DNA from 4 places in the Paenibacillus sp. 1781tsa1 genome. Region 1 is predicted to be linked to each of the others. Evidence: riboswitches for the same ligand, from Rfam matches in the RefSeq annotation. Region 1 holds a riboswitch; each other region holds the start of a gene.

Region 1 (4,214 bases):
ACAACGGAAGGCTGGAATCTGCACCAATACCATGGCAATTCAGAGTTTTACGCCGACTTCGGTATATATAGTGTGCGTATTCGAGTGCCTGAAACATACAAAGTTGCTGCTACCGGATTTCCAACGCAACAAGCCGTGGTGAAGAACGGAGAAAAAGTCTATCAATTCTATGCCGATGATGTGCATGATTTCGCCTGGGCAGCTTCGCCGGATTTTGTCTACGCCGAGGAACCCTTCTCTGCACCCAATGTGCCTGGTGTACGAATCAAGTTATATTTAGATCCTGCTCATCAGGATCTGAAAGAACGTTATTTCTACGCCGCGAAGGCCGCACTAGCCAATTATAGCAAATGGTTTGGCCCCTATCCTTACGCTACCTTATCCATCGTTGTTCCACCCAAAGCGGGGAACGGTGCTGGAGGTATGGAATACCCTACGCTAGTTACGGCCTTTGGAGCTGATGACACTACTCCAGGTTATGACTTGGAACGTACCGTAGTCCACGAGATCGGACACCAGTACTTCTACGGCATGGTTGCCAGCAACGAATTTGAGGAAGCCTGGCTGGATGAGGGGTTCACCTCTTATGCAGAAGACAAACTGATGGAGCAGGAATACGGATTGATTCCGAATCTGCCGGTACAATCGGGACTGATTACGTCTCCTTCATCCTTAACGCAAGAATCCTGGAAGTTCGATTCACAGAATGAGTATGCAGCCAATGTCTACACACGTGGCAAGCTTGTATTGCTTGGTATTGAACATCAAGTCGGCACAAAAAAGATGGAACGCATTCTCTCTACCTATGTAAAGAAGTACCGCTTCAAACATCCCACTTCAGCTGATTTTCAGAACGTTGTGGAACAAGTGACCCGCACTTCCTGGTCTGATTATTTTGACCAATACGTCTATGGTAATGGAATGGCTGACTTTGCTGTAGAGAAGATTCGTGTTACGCCTGTACAGAAAGACGGTCAAACATTGTACGAGTCATCCGTGACGATCGCCAAAAAAGGCAGTGATTACAACGCCGTTCCTGTTCGAATTGCTTTTGAAGACGGACATATCCTCACCAAGCAATGGGATGGCAAAGAAGATCGCATTACCTATAAATTAACGCACACATCCCCCGTATCCTGGGCCATGACCGATCCCCTATACACGATCGTGCTGGAGAACCGCCATATGAACAATTTCCTGAAATCCGGACTGGATGAGCAGGCAAAATCCCGCTGGAGCATGAGTGTAACCAAACTAATAGAAGCTATATTCGGAGGTCTGTCATGGTGAGGTGGAAACGGTGAAAGCGAAAATACGTGAAGGCTGGTTTCTCGTCCGTCAGCATATGTTCATTGCCGCACTCTTATTTCTTTATCAACTCATTTGGGGATATTTCTTCTATCGAATGGTACAATCAGCAGTCGTCCCGCTACTCCTGCGCTATCCAGATTCTGATGCTGGGGAGCTGAGTACACTTTTGTTCAAAATGGAAAGTCAACTTAACTTGTCTACCCATCCGGAGGTTCATCGTTATCTATGGATCCTGGGGGGCATGCTGCTGGTTCGCATGTTGATCAGCCCCCTCATTCAGGCAGGACTGCTCTACTCACTTCAGCACTTTAATTCTACAGAAGAGCGCATCCCATTCGTCCGGGGAATCAAAAAACTCTGGAAACCGATGATGCTGCTGCACACCATACGTACATTATTGATACTTCTACCCGCCTACTGGCTTATACCGAAGCTCTACTCGATTCTCATGGACGGATTTCATTCCCTTCAATTACTTTTGCCTGGTATACCTTATGTTGCTGCCTGGATTGTATATAGTTGGATTATCCACCATGCCATCCTCTACATGCAGTTCGGTGTGTCGGCACCAGAAGGAGAAGGCGGGGCTCACGGCACCCTCAAAGCACTCTGGATTGCACTGCGTCATCTTATCGCCGTTATCGGCATTGCACTCCTGCTGGGCGGAATCCACCTGCTCGTCTTTGGGGCATTCACTTCAGGCTCATGGTTATTAACGGGACTTACCGGACTTATACTACAACAGACGTATCCACTTGCCAGATGTCTATTGAATCTGTGGAAAATATGCAGCCATTTCCGATTATGGCAGTCCAAAATATCCAAAGGTGAGAGCACATAGTTTAAAAATTGTTACCATCACATGTTAAACTCATGGCCTAATATGTACTTATAAATAGGCAAACCTCAACCTTTCCCCGTCAAAGGTCGAGGTTTTTTTTGCTAAATTTGTTGCTAAACGTTGCCAAAGCCGTACTCCTCTGTTACAATAATCGCAGTGAGTTTTTAGTAACAACTTTGTAATCTTTACATTCATATTTGTAACTACTTAAAATTAAATCGTCATTTCTTGATTTCGCAGGTGCATAACTAGCATAGCCAAATTCCTGGCACCTGGGAAGCGGGGGAACCAGTTATGGGTGAATTGATCTTGCTACAGAGGGATCATAGGGGACCTTCAACCGAATCCTTAAGCTAACCTCGCAGGCGTTGGAAGGGGAATATCTCTTGTTCAAGAAGAAATTAACCGCAGCTGTACTTAGCATCACATTTGCATTATCGCTTGGTGCAGGTAGCGCATTCGCAGATTCAAAAATGGATAAAGTAATTGATTCAGCAATGGGAACTACATACAAAAGTGGGGGAACAACGCTTAACGGCTTTGACTGCTCCGGATTTACACGGTATGTATTCGACAAGTTGGGTATTGATTTGGCACGCCAATCCAGTTCCCAATTCGACATGGGTGATTCCGTATCCCGCATGGAAATGAGAGCTGGCGATCTGGTATTCTTTAATACAACAGGCAAAGGCGTATCACATGTAGGAATCTTTGTAGGGGATGGAAAGTTCGCACACTCCTCTTCTTCCAAAGGCGTTACGATCAGTGCATTGAGTGAAAACTACTGGGCCAATCGTTATGTTGGCGCTAAACGGATTATGAGCACGGACGCATATGAATCACTGGCCCTTGACTAGGGACAAGCTGAGCAACATGATGCTGTAACCATTAACCATACTGGAACGAAGCAAGAAGCATAACAGAACCGCCCGGTACATTCTCCGCAGGAATGTATCCGGCGGTTTTTTTGTGCTTCCATCCTGATTCATCTTGCAAGTTACCCTCGGGGCTATCCTGCGACATAACAGGCTCATTTTGCGTTCGTTCGTCCGTGCCCTTATGATGTTTTTACCCATCCTGTTATAATATAAACGAAATTAACGGAACTTTTGTTTCATTTTTTTCCTGGTAAGGGTGACTTGCTAAATGAACTGCTCTTTTGTAGAGTGGACAAAGAGTTCTGTTTCAATGAAAGGAGCATGCAAGTGTATGAAGGAAGCCCCTGTGACGTTCCACGTTGTACCCATGCGAGAAGAACATGCGGAGCTTATCTGCAGTTGGCAGTATGATCCGCCTTATAATATCTACAGCTGGCTTCCCTGGGAGCAGATGAAAGCACTGGAAGTGGAATTCGGAGATGCACAGCTGCGGCAAGAGCAATATGCGACCGTCCTGGATCAGAACGATCGTATATGTGGATTTGCTCAATACTTCCCACTTCAAGGGGTAACTCGGATTGGCCTCGGCATGCATCCAGAGCTGTGTGGTCAGGGTCAAGGGACAGCTTTTGTCACGGCCATTGTACAGGAAGCCATTCGCCGAAATCCGAAGAATGAGATCGATCTGGAAGTGCTCACTTGGAATGCTCGTGCCATTCAAGTCTATCTCAAAAGTGGATTTGTCACTCAGGATACATACGAACGACAGACCCCGAGCGGCTTAAAGCCCTTTCACTGTATGGTTTATGAAGGGCCTCGTGATTAAAATCGATTGCAAAACAACCTAATTTGCGCCTTGTTATGTGATTAGTTCAAAAATTTCCCACAAAATGCTATGATGTCAGTACAGGTTCCGTTATAATGATATGGATAGTTTCAGGTTAGATGATCTTTCATTCTGGAGGGGACATAAGGGATGCACAAATGGATCATGAGCGGAGTATTTTTTGCAGCATGCGCTTTAGCTATTGTTTTAATGTTTACGCTTCCAGGGAAAGAAGAAGTGGCTGAAGAAGCCAAGCCAACCATGCCGGAAGTCACATTGGATGCCGGACAGGCTGAAGCACTGGTGAAAGCCAATTGTATCTCCTGTCACGGGGATCAGCTTCAGGGTGGCGTAGGAC
Region 2 (4,214 bases), 1.5 Mb from region 1:
AAAAGAAGCTATTCGTTACTCGACCATGGACTCTACAATCGCGCTGACACTCGCCTTGTTCATCAATGCGGCCATCCTGATTGTATCAGCTGCTGTATTCCATAGTGCCGGCATGACGCAGGTTGCCGAGATCTCAGATGCCTACCACTTGCTGACACCCCTATTAGGGACTACAATCGCAAGTATCCTGTTCGGTGTAGCGCTGTTAGCATCAGGCCAGAATTCTACCCTTACAGGTACACTCGCTGGGCAGATTGTTATGGAAGGTTTCCTCAACATTCGGATTCCCTCTTGGCTGCGGAGACTGGTCACACGTCTGATCGCCATCATCCCGGCAGTAATTGTCACAGCAATTGCAGGAGAACACGGCACAGAAGAACTGCTCATTTTGAGTCAGGTTGTGCTGTCGCTTCAATTACCTTTTGCGGTAATCCCTCTGGTGATGTTCACGAGTGATAAAAAAAGCATGGGTGCATTCGCCAACAAATTGTGGCTCAAAATCATCTCATGGCTCATTACAGCAATTATCGTTGTGCTGAATGTATATCTGCTCATTCAAACGATCCGGTTATTCTGATCTCGTTCTGATCGACTAAATACTAAAAAGGCTGATCAACTCCGGTATTCAATACCAAGTTGATCAGCCTTTATTGTTGCAGTACAGCAACGCGTTTCTTTTTGCAGTAAAACTCTAGCTCTAACAAACAATCATCTAATCCTGATTGGGTATCAGTAAAGGCAGAAGTTGATCCAATGAATCCACAGTCCAATCCGCGCGTTCGTCATCCGATCGGTCTGGCTGGAATCTTCCGTAACCCTGCATAATTCGAATCGTACGCATGCCCAGCTTCCGGGCAGGAATGATATCGTTATCAATCCGATCCCCGACCATGACGGCTTCCTCCGGCGCACAACCTGCCTGTTTCAAGGCTACAGCGTATAACTCTGGATCTGGCTTGGACACCCCTTCTTCAGCCGAGCAGGCCAGAACATCAACATACTTCCGCAGTCCGTAACTCTCCAGTCTTTCTTCCGTTCCAGGACTCTGATTGGCAATAATGCCAATGCGATAATACCGCGACAACTGCTGAAGAACGGAATCCGCTGAAGGAAAAGGACGTTCAAGATCTTTTTGAAACTTCAGCTTGTCCTGAATCTGTTTCTGATGTCCCTCGTCTTCAATGAATGTGCGAATCGCCACCCTCATAGGCCATTGCTCATATTTCTGGTAACAGTTCGCGAACAGTTCACGTACTGCCTCAATCTTCACCGGATACCCCAAAGCACTGGCTTCGCGGACGAACTGTCCGATAATATCATCAACCGGCTCCCATTCGTCCACCAGCGTATCTCCAACGTCAAAAAACAACCACTTTAATCCACCCACATCCGGCACGCCAATTCCTCCTTGTAAGCCACAGGCAATCTAAGAGTTCGTGTTCACCTTTAAAACCATAAAAAAAAAGACTCACCATCTTGCATGAGTCTCCTCAAATTTCCGTTTATCGATACTTTCAATTATAACAGGCACCTTACACCTGAGCAATCAGAAGCTATGGCATTAACCATTGAGGAGAAAGCCGACCTCTCCGTTAAGCGAATATACAATCCGGTCTGCACCCATTCCCCGATAGATTCCCTTCGGATGGCTTTGCTCCGTAATGACGCACAGGGATTTCGATGTCCATGATCTACAGATCTGTAAATAACGACAGGTCAGGTTCAGGCTGTTCTCGAAAATAAACACGTTGCCCACACTGCCCTGCGGCAAAAACCATTTTTGAGCTGCAGCCGTATTCATGCGAATGACATGCTCTACTCCGATTCTACGGAGTCTGCGCTCTTCCCCTGCACTGTTGGTTAGAACGGCAAACGGCATTTTTTTGTACATCAGCAATTTGATAAATTTGCGTCCTGCTTCATTAGGAGCAGTCACTAAGATCATCTCAGTATCCATCATTCGTTCCTCCCTTGGCGTGAAAAGACAACAAAAAAGAAGCGTGGGGGACCAAGGCCTCCCGAACGCTTCTTAAAGAATCCATGGCGAAAACGCCATGAACCAGCGTACGGCTTGTTGCCTCTCCCTTTAACGCTTACGAGGTTAGCTGACGGATTCGGGCGCGAGAGTCGCCCTATTTCCGGCTGTCACCGGAAAATTCACCCCATGAATGCCTACTGTCCAAGACAGCGCATTCCGTTGGTTCCCCCGTTTCCCACTCATGAATGAATGGAAACTCAGCGATTAAAACATCGTTCGTATATCTTAAGTTAAGATCGAGCGATATTATCGTTTGTTTCGTTTTTCAAGTACAATTTAGTTTAAATTGAAATTACGTTATGAATCATACACCCGTGCCATGGCGGTGTAAAGTCCGGACAGATCACCGAATCGGCAGATTTTCGCCATTATTCATATATAATAACGCTTACAATATGGTTATACTCTATCCACCTCTTCAAGGCTATCTAATTCTCACTCTGGCGAAAATCACTTCGCAATTCATTCACGCAATCTGCACAACTTGCCTGTTTTGATTCATTTAACACCATATAAGTTTTGCATTAATTAATTGCAACCAATATAATAAGAGATATCAGATGATATCATGGAGGCGATTGAGATGACAGTCTACGATTACAAAGTGAATACCCTTCGCGGTCAAGAAGTTGAAATGTCCGACTACCGTGATAAAGTGTTACTGATTGTGAATACGGCAAGCTCATGCGGACTTACTCCTCAATTCAAAGGTCTGCAAGAACTGCAAGACAAGTTCCAGGATGCGCCATTTGAAGTCCTTGGTTTTCCAAGCAACCAGTTTGCACAGGAAAAAGGATCTTCCGACGATATCGCCGAGTTCTGTCAGATGAATTATGGCGTAAGCTTCCCGATGTTTGAGAAAATTGATGTGAACGGCTCAAGCGCTCACCCTCTCTTCCAGCACCTTAGCAAAGAAGCACCCGGCCTGCTCGGCTCCAAAACAATCAAATGGAATTTTACCAAGTTCCTCGTGGATCAGAACGGACAGGTAGTTAAACGTTATGCTCCCAAAACAACACCTGACAAAATTGAAGAAGATATCAAGAACTTGCTGCAAAAATAATACATCGGCCACCATAGCTGGAAGGGAAGGTACAATCGTCCCCCGGTAATGGATGGCCTTTTTTTCTCAAACCTTGATGTCAGACTGTTCAAAAAAGTAAAAAAAGAAGCTTTCCATTAATGGAAAGCTTCTTCTTAATCGTTCATATGATGCGGTCGAGAGGACTCGAACCTCCACGGGCATACGCCCACTACCCCCTCAAGATAGCGTGTCTGCCATTCCACCACGACCGCATGTCGTAAATAATCGGCAACAGAATTGATTATACCGGGTTCAGAACTAAAAGTAAAGTGTTTTTTAAACCTTCTTTTTGGGTAGGCATTTTCCTCAAAAAACGCATATTCTCGTCATGTTTATCCATGAACTGCATATCATTAGATTCGATCCCCTCTTTTTTCGGCTAGAGCCGATTTTGTTGATTCATTATATATAGTCCTCCCTGCGACTAATAACTTACATTATGAGTAATATAAAATAACACATATAATTGAATTTAGATTTAATACATTAAATTCCATCAATTCTATTGACAAAATGCGGACATTTATGGGATGATAACTATCATATAATTCGGATTTTCAAATATAAAGCAAACAAAAAGGAATATAAATGTCATTTAACATGACATTTAACGAACACAGGAGGCGAATGATTGTGAACCGTGGGAATAAGCTGCTCGATTATGTCAAACTGCTTGATTCCTCTATTCAGGTTGGAGGGTTTACCCATTCCTTCGGCATGGATATCCATATCAGGGAGGGTACCATTCGTAATGCTGAAGATCTCGAATCATTCATGCGTTGTCAGTTGCATCCCAGCATTGTTCGTCTTGAAGGCATGGCCATCAAAGGCATCTATACCGCAGCAGATCACAAAGATACATGGCGGATAGCTCTGATCGACAAGCTGGTCCATGTTCAGCGAACTCCTGGAGATCTCAGAGAACAAGCTGCCGCCATGGGAAAACGATTGATCAGACTGGCACGCGCTCTGCACCCCTGGATTGATTTCAGCCAGCTCGAACAGATCTTCGCCAAATACGATTCGGTTGGCTGCCTCTCCACTGTTCACGCCTGGATTAACCACCACCTCGACATCCCGGTCGAGGAGGCG
Region 3 (4,214 bases), 2.2 Mb from region 1:
ATGTCAACTTCAACGCAATGACTGGTTCAGCCATTCAATGGAACGCTATTAACAACACGATTACAGGCACCAAAAATGTAAAGTTTCGTTATGCGCTGGAAAGCGGAACCCGTAACCTCGACATTTTTGTTAACGGAACCAAAGTCATCAGCAATGAGCCTTTTCCGGCAACGGGAAGCTGGTCCACTTGGGTTGAAAAAACAATACAGGTCCCCATGAACACGGGGACCAATACATTAAAAGTTGTGACCACCGGAACGGAAGGACCCAATATTGACAGTATTAATATTACCGCAGCGCAATAAACGATCCGTTTGGCTGATGGAAGACCATTTGTTGTTCATGCACCCAAGCCCTAACCTCTTGGACTCTCAAGTTCTAACGTTAGTATTTCAATCAAAAAATGCAAACAAAAAAGACTCCTTAAGCATTAGCTTAAGGAGTCTTTTGATTAGATGCGGTCGAGAGGACTCGAACCTCCACGGGGGGTTAGCCCACACGGACCTGAACCGTGCGCGTCTGCCAATTCCGCCACGACCGCATATTGTATCTCCGTGATTAATCTCGGCGACAAGAAATAATATATCATGCGGCACCTATCATGTCAACACTGAAAATAATAACATTAAAGCCCGAACCAGACATCCATGTCGATTCGGGCTTTACCTTTAACTACTCATCGTTTGGTTCATTAAAACGAAGGTATACTCAAACTACAGCTTGGAAGGCCAGTTGCCATACCATGCGTAGCCGCCTCTTCTTTCTTTATCAATATCACTTAATTTGTATTTAACTACCCCGTCACGACCAATAAAGATGGGTTTATCCGTTCCGATCTCATAGAAGCGTGCCCAAATCGGTGCCGCTTTGGAGTCAGCGATGATTTTGCTATCTCCATTTGCTCTTTCATACTTGTAACCCGTAATTTTCACCTTGTTAAACCACTCCTCCGCTCCTTTGATGGAGGCGGTAATTTTAGCGTTGGCAGGTCTCGTTTTCAGGAATTTAACAATCGTTACACTCTCTCCAGCCGTCAGCGATGGTACCTCGTAGATTCTTGCGCTCGCTGGTTTAAGAGAACCAGAATCATGTTGTTGTCCCCATGCTGTCAGCTTGCCGCCCGAAACGACTTGTGTATTCAGAATCGCCTCTACACCTTTGGCAACTGAATTTTTACTGCGATTAGCAAGTGTATTGTCGATAAACGAGAAATCACCTTTGCGTGCTGCTACTTCATCGAGCATAATCATTACATTAATCATGGCATCGTCATTGTAAGTAATATGCTTGTGATATCCGGAGCTTTGGTAGACTTGTGGCCATCCGCCGTTTGAATACTGCATATTGATCAAAAAGTTGATTCCTTTGATTGCAGCTGTGGAGTAGCGTGGATCATTCGTCTTTTTAAATTCCTTCGCCAATCTTCTAATTTCTGAGTATGTAGCCTTGTTGTCAATCGTGGACTTCGCCCACTCTCCACTTGTTTGTTTATAATCTTTTCTCCAACCTCCATCCGGCAGTTGGTTCTTCAAAACATCTGAAATACTCGCTGTAGTACCCGATGCATCAGCAGCAGATACCGTCCCTACAGGGAGAACTGCAATTCCAACTGTTGAGAACACCATGGCGCATGCCAGGACAAAAGTAACTATTTTCTTTGCTTTCAAATGTAACACTCTCCCATGTTCATTGTAATAACGTCCACAATTCTACCTTACCTATAAGACCAGTCCTCAACCTCCTTAATTTGAATATATAACACAATAAAATCAATTTTCATCCAATATGTGGATTGGATAATCAGATAATATGCAAAAAATCGATTACTGTCAATATATGCAACTTAATGAATATAATCTCTTAAATCCTACATAACGGAATAGTTCTTTTAACTCATGACAAACCTATTTATTTATCCAAATTCGTCTCAAACGAATCAATAATGACGTTTTTGTCATGAATGATACCCAAACTTGATCTCTTCTTTCATGGAAAAACATTAATTCCGCTAACATTGAGGTATTACGAAGGGGTTTAAAAGGGTTTGACAATTACGCATTTATGCAATATAGTTTCAAATAGTTACAAAAACTTAATTATTCATTTGCCGAGTTTCAGATTTGAAAACGGGGGAACCATTTTGGGTGAATTATTCTTATACATAGGAAATATAGGGAACCTTCTACCGAACCCTTAGCTAACTCCGTAGGCATCGAAGGGAGAACATTGATTTTGAAAAAACTGATTATCTCCATTTTTGGAGCGGCTGTACTATTTACATCCGGGGCAACAAGCACAGAGGCAAGCAGTATTAACTCCGTAGTGAACAACATGACAGGTATACCTTACAAGTGGGGTGGCACGACTCTGGCCGGCTTCGACTGTTCCGGGTTTATGAGATATATTTTCAACAAATACAGCATTGAATTGCCACGTACTTCGCAACAGCAAGCCAAAGCAGGTACTCCGGTAGCCAAGAGCAATGTTCGGACAGGTGATCTGGTGTTCTTTAATACAACAGGCAAAGGCATTTCACATACAGGGGTGTATATTGGCGGCGGACAATTCGCTCACGCCTCGAGCAGTAAAGGTGTAAGCATCACTAAGTTATCGAATCCATACTTCAATGACCGCTACGTGACAGCACGTCGGGTAACTGGACAGTTTATGTATGATAAAATGTTGGGTAAAATGTAGGTATGATATCAAAGAGGAGGCTCCGGATCAACCCGGAACCTCCTCTTTTGTTTGGCTTCCTCTTTATGAGAACAGTTCTTTGACTACCTCCATCTGCACTTAATGGAGCGCCTTTTGCACTCGCATCGCGCCCTGAGACAGGGCGTGTCCGCCTCCTACAGCTCCCGCCACGGCTACGGTCTCCATGATCTCTTGATCTGTAGCACCCTTGGCACGAGCTTCTTCTACATGGTAGAAGGTACATACCTCATTGTTGGCAAACAATCCAATGCCGAGCGCAATTAGCTGTTTTGTCTTGGCATCAATCACGCCAGGTTGGAAACATTCTCCTGTAAACTCATGATACGACTTTACCACACCTGGCAGCACATCGCTTAATGCTCCAATCTGATCCTTGTAGGCATGAACTTTATCATTCATCAATGTCATGTCTTGTAGCACACCCTCTCGGCTATAGTTACAGAATTTCCTCACTGTACCTATCTTCTCTCCCGAGTGAGTCAATTATGCCAAGAAATCATGGTAATTCCAAACATTTATACGCCCCTACTTCTGACATAATGATCGTTGTTACTCACCAAGTGGACTTTGCCGCGGTTCGCTGAACAACTGATAACGGTAACTGCGATCCAACTTGACGACACGTCGATTCTGACGACGGATAAGTACCTGCTCGCCATCCCAGGCAACTACAATCCCGGTTACATCGTTAGATTCCAGCTCGTCCCGTACTACTCTGACTTTTTCACCTGACAGACGCAGGGCGTCCAATTCTGTATCACTAATCATGTTCATGGCTCCTATATTCCAAATTTATTTATTTACAAAAAGAGACCTAAATGAAAAGTCATTTAGGTCTCACGTGACTGTATTGGACTGTCATGTCATTCGAAATTATGTCCCGACTGAAAGTTACCGCTGCGCGTGCTCTTTGCTGTCGTTCTTCTCGAACCAAAAATCAAGCACTTTGGCGGACATCACACGTTCTTCAAGGTACTCCACTTGATGCGGTGTAAATTGTTCTTTCCAAGAGAAGGACAACTCTTCGCACAAGCCTACAATCGTCAGTAATTCTGACCAGGCAACATAGCGTTTGTACCAGAAAAATTGAGGATGTTCAATCATATAGGGATAAAGGTCATCGAATTCCGTATGTTTACAATCCAGGGCACGTTCAAAATGAACTTTCGATTCCGCCAGCTTATCATTAAAGAATTGTTCTGTTGCCGGTTGGTTCCCCATGGTGTTGCCTCCTCTCCCTAACATAACCCCATTATAAATGAAATTCGCGGTCATGCAAAGGCATAGTTCAAAAAATAGGCCCTATTCCTTTAAAATGTCACATTTCGTTATCGTCAAATTGTACCGTTCCATCGTTCAGCGAACGAATGCGTACCAAGGCTTCCACCGGAATACCCTGTTCACGAATCGTGCGTGCCCCTGCCTGAAAACTTTTCTCGACCACAACGCCGAATCCGACGAGTTCCGCACCGGAACGCTCGATAATTTTGATGACG
Region 4 (4,214 bases), 3.9 Mb from region 1:
TAATAAGTCGTTACACCATGATGCTGTTAACCTTTGTCGTTCTGCTGACAACTGCCGTTCCTGCGGCACTTGCAAGTGGAACTACAGATAATTCAAGCAGTAAAAAGCTGGTGCTCGGTACAAGTGCCGATTTTGCACCCTATGAATTCCATAAAGTGATTAATGGCAAAGATGAAATCGTCGGTTTCGATATTGAGATCGCCAAAGAGATTGCCAAAGATCTTGGCGCTGAGCTTGTGATTGAGGATATGGGCTTCGACGGTCTTCTGCCTTCATTGCAGAGCGGGCGTGTTGATCTGGTAATTTCAGGTATGACGCCGACGGATGAGCGGAAGAAAAGTATCGATTTTTCCGATACCTATTATAAATCAAAACAAGTGATTATGGTTCGCAATGTGGATAAAGACAAATATCCAACCATGGCAGAACTTGAAAATGCGAAAATTGGCGTTCAGAAAGGCTCCATTCAGGAAACGATCGGACAGAGTATTCCAGGAGCGAAGCTTACTGCGCTTGATAAAATCTCCGATATCGTGCTTCAACTGCAAACCAAACGCATTGACGCGGCAATCGTTGAAGACACTGTTGCTGCAGGTTATCTGGACGATATCATTGGACTTGCTGCTGCTGTTCCGGACGAAGAGCAAGCAGAAGCTGCAATCGGGATTCGTAAAGGAAATACTGAGCTGCTAGCTGCAGTAAATGGAACACTTGAGCGATTGAAAAGTGAAGATAAAATCAACCAGATGGTGACCGACGCCAGCCTCTTGATGGCGGATAAAGCGAACAAATCACAAAATATTTTCCAAGTATTCTGGCAGTACAAAAGTTTTTATGCTACAGGTGTAGGATACACACTTCTGTTGTCTGCACTTGGGGTTATCTTCGGGGTAATTATTGGATTGATCATCTGTTTGTTCCGTTTGCATGACGCTGCAATCTTGCGCTGGATCGGTACAGCTTACGTTGAAGTGATCCGTGGCACACCGATGCTGGTACAATTGATGATTATTTACTATGGTTTTTCCCTAAGCTTTGGCATTAACTTCACGGCACTTCAGGCAGGTATCATTACACTTTCAATCAATAGTGGTGCCTATCTGGCGGAGATTTTCCGTGCAGGTATCCAAGGTGTGGATCGTGGTCAGTTGGAGGCAGCGCGTTCGTTAGGTATGGGAAGAGGCGCCGCGATGCGTTATATCATATTGCCACAGGCCTTCAAAGCTGTATTACCTGCGATCGGTAATGAATTCATTACCATCATCAAGGAATCCTCTATTATCTCCGTTATCGGTATGGTGGACATTATGTATCAGGCAAGTGTGGTCAAAAACATTACGTATCAAGGCTTGAGTCCATTTTTGATTGCAGCAGCCATCTACTTTGTAATGACGTTCATTTTGTCCAAGCTGCTGGGACGACTGGAAAGGAAGTTGAGTGCAAGTGATAGACGTTAGACAATTACACAAATCTTATGGAAATAACGATGTGCTTAAGGGCATTAACGTGACGATTGGCAAAGGTGAGGTTGTCGTGGTCATCGGACCTTCCGGTTCAGGTAAAAGTACATTCTTACGTTGTTTGAACCTGCTGGAGCAGCCTACCTCGGGAGAGATTGATTTTGAAGGCGTGTCAATCACGGATCCCAAGCACAACATTAACGCAACTCGGGAGAAAATGGGTATGGTGTTTCAGCATTTCAACCTGTTCCCACACAAAACGGTAGAGCAAAACATCACGATCGCTCCGATTAAAGTGAAGAGACAATCCACTTTGGAAGCGGAGAAAATTGCTGCTGATCTGCTTAACACCGTGGGTTTGTATGATAAAAAAGATACATTCCCGAATCAGCTGTCCGGTGGACAGAAGCAGCGGATCGCCATTGCTAGAGCATTGGCCATGCAGCCTCATGTCATGCTGTTTGACGAGCCTACGTCGGCATTGGACCCCGAGATGGTCGGTGAGGTACTGGATGTCATGAAACGTCTTGCAGAAGGCGGTATGACTATGGTCATCGTAACACATGAGATGGGTTTTGCACGTGAAGTTGGAGATCGAATCCTGTTCATGGATGGCGGGGTTATTGTGGAAGAGGGAACACCTGATGAGGTGTTTGGAGCACCGAAAAATTCACGTACACGTGATTTTCTTGCGAAAGTACTCTAAATGAAGTGATTAAATAGCGTTACTGACTTCAAGTCGGTGACGCTATTTTTTATTGAAAATAATTATATATGGAATTCAAAAAAGTAACTATTCTGTTACCAAATATATAGGGGATATCTCTTCCGACACTTTTAGATTATTCAGTATTCTTACACGTGCTTACACATGTTAAAACCATTTGGTAAGAATTACTACAAGTTCAGGTTACAAAATTGTGATATATTGAACTCTGCCGAAACTTCCGGACAGGGAGTGCGGGGGATGTAACGATGCAGATTGTGCAGGGGGAAGATCTACAGCACACTGCTTGGGGTGAATTAGGGGTACATATCGTTTCAAATGTAATGATGAACCTATAGGGTGGGCTCCTCATCCGAATCCGACAACTAACTTCGCAGGCATAATGAGGGAGGAAGACCATGATTAACAAGAAACGTATAGCCAAAACAGCAGTAGCATTAATGACAACAGCAATGCTCATTCAAGCCGTTCCGGCTCACGCCGATTCAGTTCATGTGGCCAAAGAGGGGGATACCTTCTACACCTTATCGAAACAATACGGAGTAGCAGTTAACACGTTAGTTAAAGCAAACAACGACATTTCGCCTTACAACATTTATGGTGGTTTGAAAATTACGATTCCCGCTAAGGCAAACAATGTAGCTGCCGCGGCGACGGAAAGCAAGACCCAAGCCAAAACGGTTACCACAGCAAGCTTGGACGTTAACACAGATAACAAAGTGGTTCAAGCGTGGGGTAAAACATTCGATTACAGTAAAGCTGTGAACGTGAAAGCAACGGCATACTCTGCAGATCCGTCTGAAAATGGAGGATGGGGTGCGGTCGATTATTTCGGGAATGACCTTGAACTGGGTACGATTGCAGTTGATCCAAGTGTGATTCCACTTGGAACCAAAGTACTGGTAACGGGTCACAGCCATCCAGGATTGCCAAAACAGGCTTTTGTAGCCACAGCACGTGACGTGGGCGGTGCAATCAAGGGTCACAGGATTGATATCTTCATCCCTGGTAGCAAGCAGTCGGTAAGCACATTTGGTTTTCAGGATATCGAGTTGTACATTCTGAAGTAGAGCGTAAATTACATCTAAAATGAATTCAAACAGGGTGTCTGCCAGTCGCTAACTTGCGATTGAACAGCACCCTTTTAATATGTTCATAATTTCCTGAGACGGTTATTCTATTCTTTGGCCTTCGGTAATCCGAGCATTTCGTCCAAGGTAACCAGTTCATACCCCCGGTTACGCAGTTCCTCAATAATTTCAGGCAAGGCCTCGATCGTGCCATTCAGATTGGATCCTACACCGCCTCCTGCATGTTGCAGAATGATGGATCCAGGTTTTACGGCAGATAAAATGTTATCTTTCACCTTTTCCTTGGGAAGACCTTTCCAGTCCAGGGAGTCAACGTTCCAGTTCACAATACTATAATGTTGTCTGGCAGCCCATTTCAGCTGTTCTTCATTAATGTCTCCGTACGGAGGTCGAATCATCTTGGGCGTGTATCCCGCCAAATGGCGAATGATATCCCCGGTATGTAAAATTTGTTTGCGGAAGGCATTCATCGACAGTTTACTGAACTCTGGATGATTGTAGCTGTGATTGCCAACAATGTGCCCTTCCTTAACAATCCTTTTTACCAAATCGGGGTGCTTCTCAGCACGACTACCAACGATGAAAAAAGTAGCTCTGACTTTATACTTTTTCAGCAGATCCAACACTTGCGGAGTGAACCGTGGATCGGGCACATCATCAAATGTCAGCGCAACCTGTTTCGTTGAAGGACCATTGGTTTTGAACGTATCGGCATATTTTTGACGTAACTGTCCCAGTGTCAGTTGTTCTTCTTCTACGGAATCAGAACTGGATACCGATTCACTTGGCGGGTCTGAAGCATCCCGTGATGAAACTGGTGGAGCTTGATATCCTCCGAGAAAAATAACGATAACCATCAGCATAATGAGGCGTACGCGCACAATAACAGCCTCCTTTTCCAAAATGACGTTCTCTTTGGTATGCCCGGGGGTTTGA

Evidence for each region. A riboswitch is a leader RNA that binds a small molecule or an ion and turns the genes downstream of it on or off. The one in region 1 is predicted to bind cyclic di-AMP.
Region 2: another riboswitch for cyclic di-AMP. It lies ahead of NKT06_RS07150 (HAD family hydrolase); the one in region 1 lies ahead of NKT06_RS00535 (C40 family peptidase).
Region 3: another riboswitch for cyclic di-AMP. It lies ahead of NKT06_RS10340 (C40 family peptidase); the one in region 1 lies ahead of NKT06_RS00535 (C40 family peptidase).
Region 4: another riboswitch for cyclic di-AMP. It lies ahead of NKT06_RS17485 (3D domain-containing protein); the one in region 1 lies ahead of NKT06_RS00535 (C40 family peptidase).

Annotation. Positions count from the first base shown of each region.
Region 1 is NZ_JAMYWY010000001.1:108,396-112,609, reverse strand. It holds gene NKT06_RS00545 (M1 family metallopeptidase) at 1-1,290, shown strand, start outside; gene NKT06_RS00540 (hypothetical protein) at 1,301-2,152, shown strand; cyclic di-AMP (ydaO/yuaA leader) riboswitch at 2,398-2,535, shown strand; gene NKT06_RS00535 (C40 family peptidase) at 2,539-3,009, shown strand; gene NKT06_RS00530 (GNAT family N-acetyltransferase) at 3,362-3,856, shown strand; gene NKT06_RS00525 (c-type cytochrome) at 4,007-4,214, shown strand, end outside.
Region 2 is NZ_JAMYWY010000001.1:1,628,391-1,632,604, reverse strand. It holds gene NKT06_RS07160 (Nramp family divalent metal transporter) at 1-577, shown strand, start outside; gene NKT06_RS07155 (HAD family hydrolase) at 713-1,396, opposite strand; gene NKT06_RS07150 (HAD family hydrolase) at 1,562-1,960, opposite strand; cyclic di-AMP (ydaO/yuaA leader) riboswitch at 2,076-2,251, opposite strand; gene NKT06_RS07145 (glutathione peroxidase) at 2,622-3,101, shown strand; tRNA gene NKT06_RS07140 (tRNA-Leu) at 3,252-3,334, opposite strand; gene NKT06_RS07135 (urease accessory protein UreF) at 3,756-4,214, shown strand, end outside.
Region 3 is NZ_JAMYWY010000001.1:2,284,610-2,288,823, reverse strand. It holds gene xynC (glucuronoarabinoxylan endo-1,4-beta-xylanase XynC) at 1-305, shown strand, start outside; tRNA gene NKT06_RS10350 (tRNA-Leu) at 457-541, opposite strand; gene pelA (pectate lyase) at 714-1,676, opposite strand; cyclic di-AMP (ydaO/yuaA leader) riboswitch at 2,096-2,227, shown strand; gene NKT06_RS10340 (C40 family peptidase) at 2,233-2,697, shown strand; gene NKT06_RS10335 (carboxymuconolactone decarboxylase family protein) at 2,797-3,126, opposite strand; gene NKT06_RS10330 (hypothetical protein) at 3,268-3,486, opposite strand; gene NKT06_RS10325 (hypothetical protein) at 3,610-3,939, opposite strand; gene NKT06_RS10320 (xanthine phosphoribosyltransferase) at 4,037-4,214, opposite strand, start outside.
Region 4 is NZ_JAMYWY010000001.1:3,982,620-3,986,833, reverse strand. It holds gene NKT06_RS17495 (ABC transporter substrate-binding protein/permease) at 21-1,457, shown strand; gene NKT06_RS17490 (amino acid ABC transporter ATP-binding protein) at 1,444-2,166, shown strand; cyclic di-AMP (ydaO/yuaA leader) riboswitch at 2,387-2,583, shown strand; gene NKT06_RS17485 (3D domain-containing protein) at 2,586-3,257, shown strand; gene NKT06_RS17480 (polysaccharide deacetylase family protein) at 3,365-4,159, opposite strand.